One region of the Streptomyces sp. NPDC048257 genome, then DNA from elsewhere that is predicted to be linked to it. Evidence: riboswitches for the same ligand, from Rfam matches in the RefSeq annotation. Region 1 holds a riboswitch; the other holds the start of a gene.
What was found. A riboswitch is a leader RNA that binds a small molecule or an ion and turns the genes downstream of it on or off. The one in region 1 is predicted to bind thiamine pyrophosphate.
Positions count from the first base shown of each region.

Region 2: it holds a riboswitch for thiamine pyrophosphate, as region 1 does, so the genes downstream of both, ACGFZK_RS23115 (thiamine ABC transporter substrate binding subunit) here and thiO (glycine oxidase ThiO) in region 1, are expected to answer to the same signal.

Region 1 is NZ_JBICZI010000018.1:120,280-125,195, reverse strand. It holds gene ACGFZK_RS27720 (thiazole synthase) at 1,544-2,338, opposite strand; gene thiS (sulfur carrier protein ThiS) at 2,344-2,544, opposite strand; gene thiO (glycine oxidase ThiO) at 2,541-3,722, opposite strand; TPP riboswitch at 3,720-3,831, opposite strand; gene ACGFZK_RS27705 (NAD(P)/FAD-dependent oxidoreductase) at 3,913-4,916, shown strand, end outside.
Region 2 is NZ_JBICZI010000012.1:79,783-84,698, forward strand. It holds gene ACGFZK_RS23105 (phosphatidate cytidylyltransferase) at 1-832, shown strand, start outside; gene rlmN (23S rRNA (adenine(2503)-C(2))-methyltransferase RlmN) at 926-2,038, shown strand; TPP riboswitch at 2,097-2,206, shown strand; gene ACGFZK_RS23115 (thiamine ABC transporter substrate binding subunit) at 2,292-3,389, shown strand; gene ACGFZK_RS23120 (ABC transporter permease) at 3,485-4,916, shown strand, end outside.

The DNA.
Region 1 (4,916 bases):
AGCGCAGCTGTGACGTGGGGACGGACGGGCGGGGGGGCCGCGCGGACGGGGTGGTGAGGTGGGGCGGGGGCTTCGGTGGGCGGGAGCCGGCTGGGCGGGGTCGGGAAGTGCGGCGGGGGTCCGGGTGTGCGGGAGTCGCGCGGGCGGCATCAGGACCCGGGGCGGTGGCTTCGAGTGGGCGGGATCCTGGCGGGCGGCATCAGGGATGTGTATGGGGGTTTCCCGTCAGTCTCATCGTCTCTCCGGTTCGGGCCGGTCCCTCAAGGGCGCTCGTTCCTCGCGTCGCTTCGCGATGTCGCTGCGCTCCACCCTTGACCGACCGTCCCGCCCCGGAAAGTCGAAGACTGTCGGGAAGCCCCCAAAAGAACGAGCCGGTCCAAGGACAAAGGGACGGCCTCGTCGGAGATGCCCAGCCCGGTCGGGCGCGAGAGGCACGACCGACAGGCGGGGCCCATGCCATGCACCGGCCGGGTCAATGAGGCGCGCCACATCGCTACGCGCTCCTCACCTCTCAGCGTCCGACGACCGTCTTGGGCTGGGCATAGGCCGCCCACGACCTCAGTTCTGTGCCCGCTATGCGTCCGACGACCGCCTGGGGCTGGGCATACGCCGCCCACGACCTCGGTTCGGCGCCAGACATGCGTCCGACGACCGTCTATGGCTGGGCAAAAGCCGCCCACAGCCTCAGCACACTCTCTTTGACTGCGACCGGCCGCCGTCAGGGGCCGTTGAGAGGGGCTGGCGGCTGATTCCTCGGCTCAGCCGAGGTGGGGGCGGGTCAGCGCGAGGACAGCACCACAAATCCACTCACAAACAAGGGCAATTGGGGTAAACAGTCAGCCTTCCGAGCCGCACACACTCACTGACCCGAGCCCACCTCGACATAGCCGCCGTCAGACGCGCCTCCACCCCCCCCAACAGCCTTCAGACGCATCACATGAGGAGCACCCGAGGGTCGTGGGCGGCCTATGCCCAGCCGCAGACGGTCGCCGGACGCACAGCGGGCACCGAACCACGGTCGTGGGCGGTCTTTGCCGTACCCAGACGGTCGTCGGACGCATGTCGAGCATCGGAACAGAGGTCGTGGGCGGCCTATGTCCAGCCAGAGACGGGTCGCTGACGCTGAGACGTGAGGAGCGCGTAGCGATTGGACGCGCCCCACCGACCCGGCCGACGGCGGGCATGGGCCCCGTCTGTCGGTCGTGGCTGCTTGCGCCCGACCGGGGCGGGCGTCTCCGATGAGGCCGTCCCTTTGTCCTTGGCCCGGCTCGTTCTTTTGGGGGTTTCCCGGCTGTCTTCGACTTTCCGGGGCGGGCCGGTCGGTCAAGGGTGGAGCGCAGCGACATCGCGAAGCGACGCGAGGAACGAGCGCCCTTGAGGGACCGGCCCGGACCGGAGAGACGATGAGACTGACGGGAAGCCCCCATGCGCCACTCTGATGCCGATCAAGGGGCTCCCGCACACCCGGAGCCCCCGCCCCGCGTCACCACCCCGACCAGCCGGCGCCCCCGCCACCGAAGCCCCCGCCCCCGCCCCCGCCCCCTCAGAACGCCGGGCGTTCCGGGTCCAGTGACGCCCTGCCCTCCGTGGGGGAGGAGGCCTCCGCGAAGCGGCGTTGGGGGATGCGGCCCGCGCGGTGGGCGAGGCGGCCCGCCGAGACGGCGTCCCGCATGGCCGATGCCATCAGGACCGGCTCCTGCGCGCGGGTCACCGCCGAGGCCAGCATCACCGCCGCGCAGCCCAGTTCCATCGCCAGGGCCGCGTCCGACGCGGTGCCCGCGCCCGCGTCCAGGATGACCGGGACCGACGCGCGCTCCGTGATCAGCTCGAAGTTGTGCGGGTTGCGGATGCCCATGCCCGAGCCGATCGGGGACCCGAGCGGCATGATCGCCGCGCAGCCCACGTCCTCCAGCTTCCGCGCGAGGACCGGGTCGTCGTTGGTGTACGGGAGGACCGTGAAGCCCTCGTCCACCAGGATCTCGGCGGCGTCCAGCAGTTCGGCACCGTCCGGCAGGAGGGTCCGCTCGTCCGCGACCACTTCCAGCTTGATCCAGTCCGTGCCCAGCGCCTCCCGGGCCAGCCGGGCCGTGAGGACGGCCTCGCCCGCCGTGAAGCAGCCCGCCGTATTGGGCAGGACCGAGATGCCCAACCTGGTGAGCACGGACAGGACGGAGCCCTGGACCGTGGGGTCCAGCCGCCGCATCGCGACCGTGGTGAGCTCGGTGCCGGACGCGACGAGGGCGCGTTCCAGTACGTCCAGGCTCGGGGCCCCGCCCGTGCCCATGATCAGGCGGGAGGAGAACGTCCGGCCGCCGAGGGTGAAGAGGTCGTCCGCCATGCCGCTCAGCCTCCCTGGACCGCGGTGAGGATCTCGATGCGGTCGCCCTCGTCGACCCGCGTCGCCGGCCACTGCCCGCGCGGGACCACGGTCTCGTTGAGCGCGGCGGCGACGCCGGAGGGGGCCGTGGTCAGGGTGGCGACCACCGTGTCGAGGGTGGCGCCGGCGGCGATCTCGCGCGGCTCGCCGTTGACGGAGATGGTCATGCGTACGACTCCTGACGTGCGGCGGAGAACCGGCGGGGGGTGAAGGGACGCGCGATCTCCGGGAGTTCGCCGGTGGCCAGCAGCTCGGAGAGGACCTCGCCGGTGAGCGGGGTCAGCAGCACTCCGTTGCGGTAGTGCCCGGTCGCCAGGTGCAGGCCCGGCAGGTCGGTCGGGCCGAGCAGCGGGGCGTTGTCGGGGGATCCGGGGCGCAGTCCCGCCCGGGTCTCCGTGAGCGGGAGTTCGGTGATGCCGGGGACCAGTTCGTGGGCGTCGCGCAGGAGTTCGTAGACCCCGCCCGCGGTGACGGTGGTGTCCCAGCCGAGTTCCTCGCTGGTGGCGCCGATGACGAGTTCGCCGTTCTCGCGCGGCACCAGGTAGACGTGGCTGCCGCGCACGACGGCCCGTACGGTCCGCGAGAGGAACGGCGCGTACGCCGCCGGCACGGTGAGCCGCAGGACCTGGCCCTTGACCGGCCGTACGGGGGCCACGACCTCCGGCGGTACGCCCGCCAGCCGACCGGTGAGCGAGCCCGCGGCCAGGACCACCTGGTCGGCGAGCAGCTCCGTACCGTCGTCGAGGAGGGCGCCGGTCGCCCGGTCGGTGGTGGTGAGCAGCCGTTCCGCGGCCGCACGGTGGATGATCACGCCGGCCCGTTCGCAGGCGGCCAGCAGGGCGGCGGCGAGCCGGCGGGGGTCGACCTGGTGGTCGCCGTCGACGCGCAGGCCGCCGCGTACGCCGGGGGCGAGCAAGGGCTCCAGGCGGCGGCACTCGCGGCCGGTGAGCCACTCGGACTCCAGGCCGCAGCGGCGCTGCAGGGCGTGCAGTTCGCGCAGGTGGAGGCGGTCGTCGGAGTCGAGGGCGACGGCGAGGGTGCCGCAGGCGCGGTAGCCGATGTCCATGCCGCCGCTCGCTTCGGCGAGCTCGGCGGCGAACTGCGGATAGCGCGCGGCGGAGGCGAGGCCGAGGCCGAGCAGGGCTTCCTCGCCGTAGTGCAGTTCGGTGACGGGGGCGAGCATGCCGGCCGCGACCTGGGCGGCGCCGCCGCCGGGTGCGGGGTCGGCGAGTGTGGTGCTCAGTCCGCGCGCGGCGGCCCGCCAGGCGGTGACCAGGCCGATGATCCCGCCCCCGATGACGAGGACGTCGGATCCCGTGGCGGAATCCTTTCGAGATGAGTGCATGGGCGTCCAGCCCCTCCCTTCGCCGGCATGACCCGGATCAGGTTCGTACGGTCGGAGGCCGGCCAGCCTCCCTCTCAGCCCGGTGCGCCGGACTCCCGCGATAGGTACGGTGGCCAGACTAACCCGGCCGTGGACGGCGGGTAAGGCGGCACCTATTCCTGACGGAGCGTCAGGTGACTAGGGTGGCCGAGTGAGCGAGCAGACGGAACAGAATCAGCGCGGCGTCGTGATCGTCGGCGCCGGAATGGCCGGGGTGCAGACCGCGGTCGCCCTGCGCGAACAGGGCTTCACCGGGCCCGTGACCCTGCTGGGAGCCGAACCCCACCAGCCCTACGACCGGCCCCCGCTGTCCAAGGCGGTCCTCCTCGGCAAGGCCGAGGACTCCGCCTTCGACGTGGACTTCGAAGGACTCGAGATCGACCTCCGGCTCGGCACCGAGGTCACCGGACTGCGCGCCGCCGACCACGAGCTGGACACCGAGGCGGGCCCGGTCCCGTACGGGGTCCTCGTGCTGGCGACCGGCGCGCAGCCGCTGACCCTGCCCGGCACCGAGGGCGTCCCGGGCGTCCACCTGCTGCGCACGCTGGACGACGCGGCCCGGCTGCGCCCGGTACTGGCGACCGCGCCCCGGGCCGTGGTCGTCGGGGCGGGCTGGATCGGCGCCGAGTTCGCCACCGCCGCCCGGGAGGCGGGCTGCGAGGTCACCGTCGTCGAGGCGGCGGACCGGGTGCTGGCGGGGGCGCTGCCCGCCGAGGCCGCCGAGCCGATGGCGCGCTGGTACGAGGAGGCCGGCGCCGAGCTGATCACCGGGGCGAGGGTCGCCGGGATCGAGGAGGGCCGGGTCCTGCTCGCGGACGGGCGCGTCCTGCCCGCCGGCGCGGTGGTGGTCGGCATCGGCGCGCGCCCCGCCACCGGATGGCTGGCCGGGACCGGCGTGGAACGCGGTCCCGACGGCTCGATCACCGCGGACGCCCACCTGCGGACCTCGCTGCCCGGGGTGTACGCGGTCGGCGACTGCGCCTCCTTCCCGTCCGGGCGGTACGGGACGCGGCTGCTCGTGCACCACTGGGACAACGCGCTCCAGGGGCCGAGGACGGTCGCGGCGAACATCCTGGCCGGGGAGCCGGCCCAGGTCTACGACCCGGTGCCGTACTTCTGGTCGGAGCAGTTCGGACGCTTCGTGCAGTACGCCGG
Region 2 (4,916 bases), on a different contig from region 1:
ACCCCCGCCGCCGAAGAAGCGCGCGGGCCGGGACCTGCGTGCGGCCATAGGGGTCGGCGTCGGTCTCGGCGCGGTGATCTTCGCTTCGCTGCTGATCGTCAAGGCCGTGTTCGTCGGCGTCATCGTCGTCGCGGTCGTCGTCGGCCTGTGGGAGCTCACCTCCCGGCTGCAGGAGAAGAAGGGCATCAAGGCCCCGCTGGTCCCGCTCGCGGTCGGCGGCGCCGCCATGGTCATCGCCGGATACGTCCGGGGGGCCGAGGGCGCCTGGGTCGCCATGGCCCTGACCGTGCTCGCGGTCCTGGTGTGGCGGATGACCGAACCGCCCGAGGACTACCTCAAGGACGTCACGGCGGGCGCCTTCGCGGCGTTCTACGTCCCCTTCCTGGCCACCTTCGTCGCGATGCTGCTCACCGCCGACGACGGCCCCCAGCGCGTGATCACCTTCCTGCTCCTGACCGTGGTCAGCGACACCGGCGCCTACGCGGTCGGCTGGCGCTTCGGCAAGACCAAGCTCGCGCCGCGCATCAGCCCCGGCAAGACCCGCGAGGGACTGTTCGGCGCGGTGGCCTTCGCGATGGCGGCCGGCGCGCTGTGCATGGAGTTCCTGATCGACGGCGGCGCCTGGTGGCAGGGCCTGCTGCTCGGCCTCGTGGTCGCGGTCAGCGCCACCCTGGGTGACCTGGGCGAGTCGATGATCAAGAGGGACCTCGGCATCAAGGACATGGGCACCCTGCTGCCGGGACACGGCGGCATCATGGACCGGCTGGACTCCCTGCTTCCGACGGCTCCGGTGGTGTGGCTGCTCCTGGCGGCCTTCGTCGGCACCGGCTGACCTGCGAAAAGGCGTCGCAGGACGCCGGGCGGTTACTCTTGGAAGGCGCGCTGCTTCTGCGGCGCGCCTTTCGTCTTACAAGGAGTACCTGCCATGGCCCGCCCCGTTCCGGGAGAGCTCACCTTCGTCGCCCCTCGCGGGGCCAAGAAGCCGCCCCGGCACCTCGCCGACATGACCCCGGCCGAGCGCCGTGAGGCGGTCGCCGCGATCGGCGAGAAGCCGTTCCGGGCCAAGCAGCTCTCCCAGCACTACTTCGCGCGGTACGCGCACGACCCGGCCGAGTGGACCGACATCCCGGCGGGCTCGCGGGAGAAGCTCCAGCAGGAGCTGCTGCCGGACCTGATGAACGTCATCCGGCACATCTCCTGCGACGACGACACCACCCGCAAGACCCTGTGGAAGCTGCACGACGGCACGCTCGTCGAGTCCGTGCTGATGCGCTACCCCGACCGGGTCACCATGTGCATCTCCTCGCAGGCCGGCTGCGGCATGAACTGCCCGTTCTGCGCCACCGGCCAGGCCGGCCTGGACCGCAACCTGTCCACCGCCGAGATCGTGCACCAGATCGTCGACGGCATGCGCGCGCTGCGCGACGGAGAGGTTCCCGGCGGCCCGGCGCGGCTGTCGAACATCGTCTTCATGGGCATGGGCGAGCCCCTGGCCAACTACAACCGCGTGGTCGGCGCCATCCGTCGGCTCACCGACCCGGAGCCCGACGGCCTGGGCCTGTCGCAGCGCGGTATCACCGTCTCCACCGTCGGCCTGGTCCCGGCCATGCTGCGCTTCGCCGACGAGGGCTTCAAGTGCCGCCTCGCCGTCTCGCTGCACGCGCCCGACGACGAGCTGCGCGACACCCTCGTCCCCGTGAACACCCGCTGGAACGTCCGTGAGGTGCTCGGCGCGGCCTGGGAGTACGCGGAGAAGTCCGGCCGCCGGATCTCGATCGAGTACGCCCTGATCCGCGACATCAACGACCAGGCCTGGCGCGGTGACCTCCTGGGCAAGCTGCTCAAGGGCAAGCGTGTACACGTCAACCTGATCCCGCTGAACCCGACGCCGGGCTCCAAGTGGACCGCCTCGCGCCCCGAGGACGAGAAGGCCTTCGTGGAGGCCATCGCCCGCCACGGCGTGCCCGTGACCGTACGGGACACCCGGGGCCAGGAGATCGACGGCGCGTGCGGCCAGCTGGCGGCCTCGGAGCGCTAGATTCCGCTTCTGTTCGACGTAATTCGGCCACGGGGTACCCTGTGGCCGAACCAATTTCATATTCCGACAGGGGAGCGCCACAGCGCTGAGAGTGCGGTATCCGTCATCCGCAGACCCTCTGAACCTCGCCCCGGTCATTCGGGGTAGGAAGTTCGGTCACCACTCTTGCTGTTGCGCCCTGCCCGGCGTCCGCTCTCGCAGAGCGCCGGGCAGGGCCGCGTCTTCTCCTGGACATCCCAGGAGGAATTCACCAATGAGCACCACCAGGAAGATCGCGGGCACCGTGCTCGCGGCCGCCCTCGGCGTCACCACGCTCAGCGCCTGCGGCGGCGGAGACGCCCAGGACAAGACCGGCGCGAGCGACGCCCCGAAGTCCAAGACCGTCACGCTCGTCACCCACGACTCCTTCAACGTGACCGACACGGTCCTCAAGGAGTTCGAGCAGCAGAGCGGCTACACGGTCAAGGTGCTGAAGTCCGGGGACGCGGGCGCGGCGCTGAACCAGGAGATCCTCACCAAGGGGTCCCCGCGCGGCGACGTCTTCTTCGGCGTGGACAACACCCTCCTCTCGCGCGCCCTCGACAACGGCATCTTCACGCCGTACGAGGCCAAGGGCCTCGCCGAGGTGAAGCCCGAGTACGTGCTCGACAAGGGGCACCGGGTCACCCCGATCGACTCCGGTGACATCTGCGTCAACTACGACAAGGCCTACTTCGCCGAGAAGAAGATCGCCCCGCCGCAGACGCTGGACGACCTGATCAAGCCGGAGTACAAGAACCTGCTGGTCACCGAGAACGCCGCGACCTCCTCGCCCGGCCTCGGCTTCCTGCTCGCCTCCGTCGGCAAGTACGGCGAGGAGGGCTGGAAGGACTACTGGAGCAAGCTGAAGGCCAACGGCGTCGAGGTCGTCGACGGCTGGGAGCAGGCCTACAACGAGCGCTTCTCCGGCTCCGCGGGCGGCAAGAAGGCCAAGGGCGACCGTCCACTGGTCGTCTCCTACGCCTCCAGCCCGCCGGTCGAGGTGCTGTACGGCGAGCCGCAGCCGGCCGAGGCCCCCACGGGCGTCTCCACCGGCACCTGCTTCCGCCAGATCGAGTTCGCGGGCCTGCTCAAGGGCGCCGAGAACGAGGAGGGCGGCAAGGCCCTCGTGGACTTCCTGGTCAGCAAGAAGTTCCAGGAGGACATGCCGCTCCAGATGTTCGTGAACCCCGTGACGAAGGACGCCGCCCTGCCGGAGCTGTTCACCAAGCACGGTGTGGTGATCGAGAAGCCCGAGAACGTGGCTCCCGAGACCATCGCCAAGAACCGTGAGCAGTGGGTCAAGGCATGGACCTCGACCGTCGTGAAGTAGGCGGTCCCAAGGAGCCGGGCGCGGCGTCGGGGGGCGCCGCGCCGGGCCCCGGCCCCCGCGAGGGGGCGCGGGCCACCGCCGTGCGGCTCGCGCTGATGGCCGTGCCCCTCGCCTTCTTCGGGCTGTTCTTCGCCTACCCCGTCGCCGCGATCGTCGGGCGCGGCCTCAAGACCGACGAGGGGTGGCAGTTCGGCCGCTTCGCGGAGGTGCTGACCCGGCCCGACATCGCCGACGTGCTGTGGTTCACCACCTGGCAGGCGCTCGCCTCCACCGCGCTCACGCTGGTGATCGCACTCCCCGGCGCGTACGTCTTCGCGCGCTTCGAGTTCACCGGCAAGAAGGTGCTGCGGGCCGTGGTGACCGTTCCCTTCGTGCTGCCGACCGTGGTGGTCGGCACCGCCTTCCTCGCGTTGCTGGGGCGGGGCGGGCTGACGGACGAACTGATCGGCGTCCGGCTCGACACCACCGTCTGGGCGATCCTGCTCGCGCACGTCTTCTTCAACTACGCCGTCGTCGTCCGCACGGTCGGCGGGCTGTGGGCCCAGCTGGATCCGCGCCAGGAGGAGGCCGCCCGGGTGCTGGGCGCCGGGCGGTTCACCGCCTGGCGGCGGGTGACCCTGCCCGCGCTGGCCCCGGCGGTGGCCGCCGCCTCGCTGATGGTGTTCCTGTTCACCTTCAGCTCCTTCGGCGTCGTACTGATCCTGGGCGGGCCCTCGTACTCCACCCTGGAGGTGGAGGTCTACCGGCAGACCGCGCAGCTCCTGGACCTGCCGACGGCCGCCGTACTGACGATGGTGCAGTTCGCCGCGATCGGCGGGATCCTCGCCGTGCACGCCCGGGCCGTGCGCAGGCGCGAGACCGCGCTGCGGCTGGTCGATCCGGGCCGCACCACGCACCGGCCGCGCGGCTGGGCGCAGCGCACGCTGCTGGGCGGGGTCCTGCTGACCGTCGCGCTGCTGATCGTGCTGCCGCTGGGCGTGCTGGTCGAGCGCTCCTTCGACGCCCCCGGCGGTTACGGCCTCGGCTTCTACCGGGCGCTGCAGGACGCGGGCGCCGGTGGCGGGACCTTCCTGGTGGCGCCGCTGGAGGCGGTCTGGAACTCCCTGCGGTACGCGCTGGCCGCCACCGCGATCGCCCTGTTCATCGGGGGACTCGCGGCCGCGGCCCTGACCCGGCGCGCAGGCCGCTTCGTACGCGGCTTCGACGCGCTGCTGATGCTCCCGCTCGGGGTGTCCGCCGTGACCGTGGGCTTCGGCTTCCTGATCACCCTGGACGAGCCGCCGCTGGACCTGCGGACCTCGTGGATCCTGGTGCCGCTGGCACAGGCGCTGGTGGGCGTGCCCTTCGTCGTACGGACCATGCTGCCGGTGCTGCGCGCGGTGGACGGGCGGCTGCGGGAGGCCGCCGCGGTGCTCGGCGCGTCGCCGTGGCGGGCCTGGCGGGAGGTGGACCTTCCGCTGGTGCGGCGGGCGCTGCTGATCGCGGCCGGGTTCGCCTTCGCGGTGTCACTGGGGGAGTTCGGCGCGA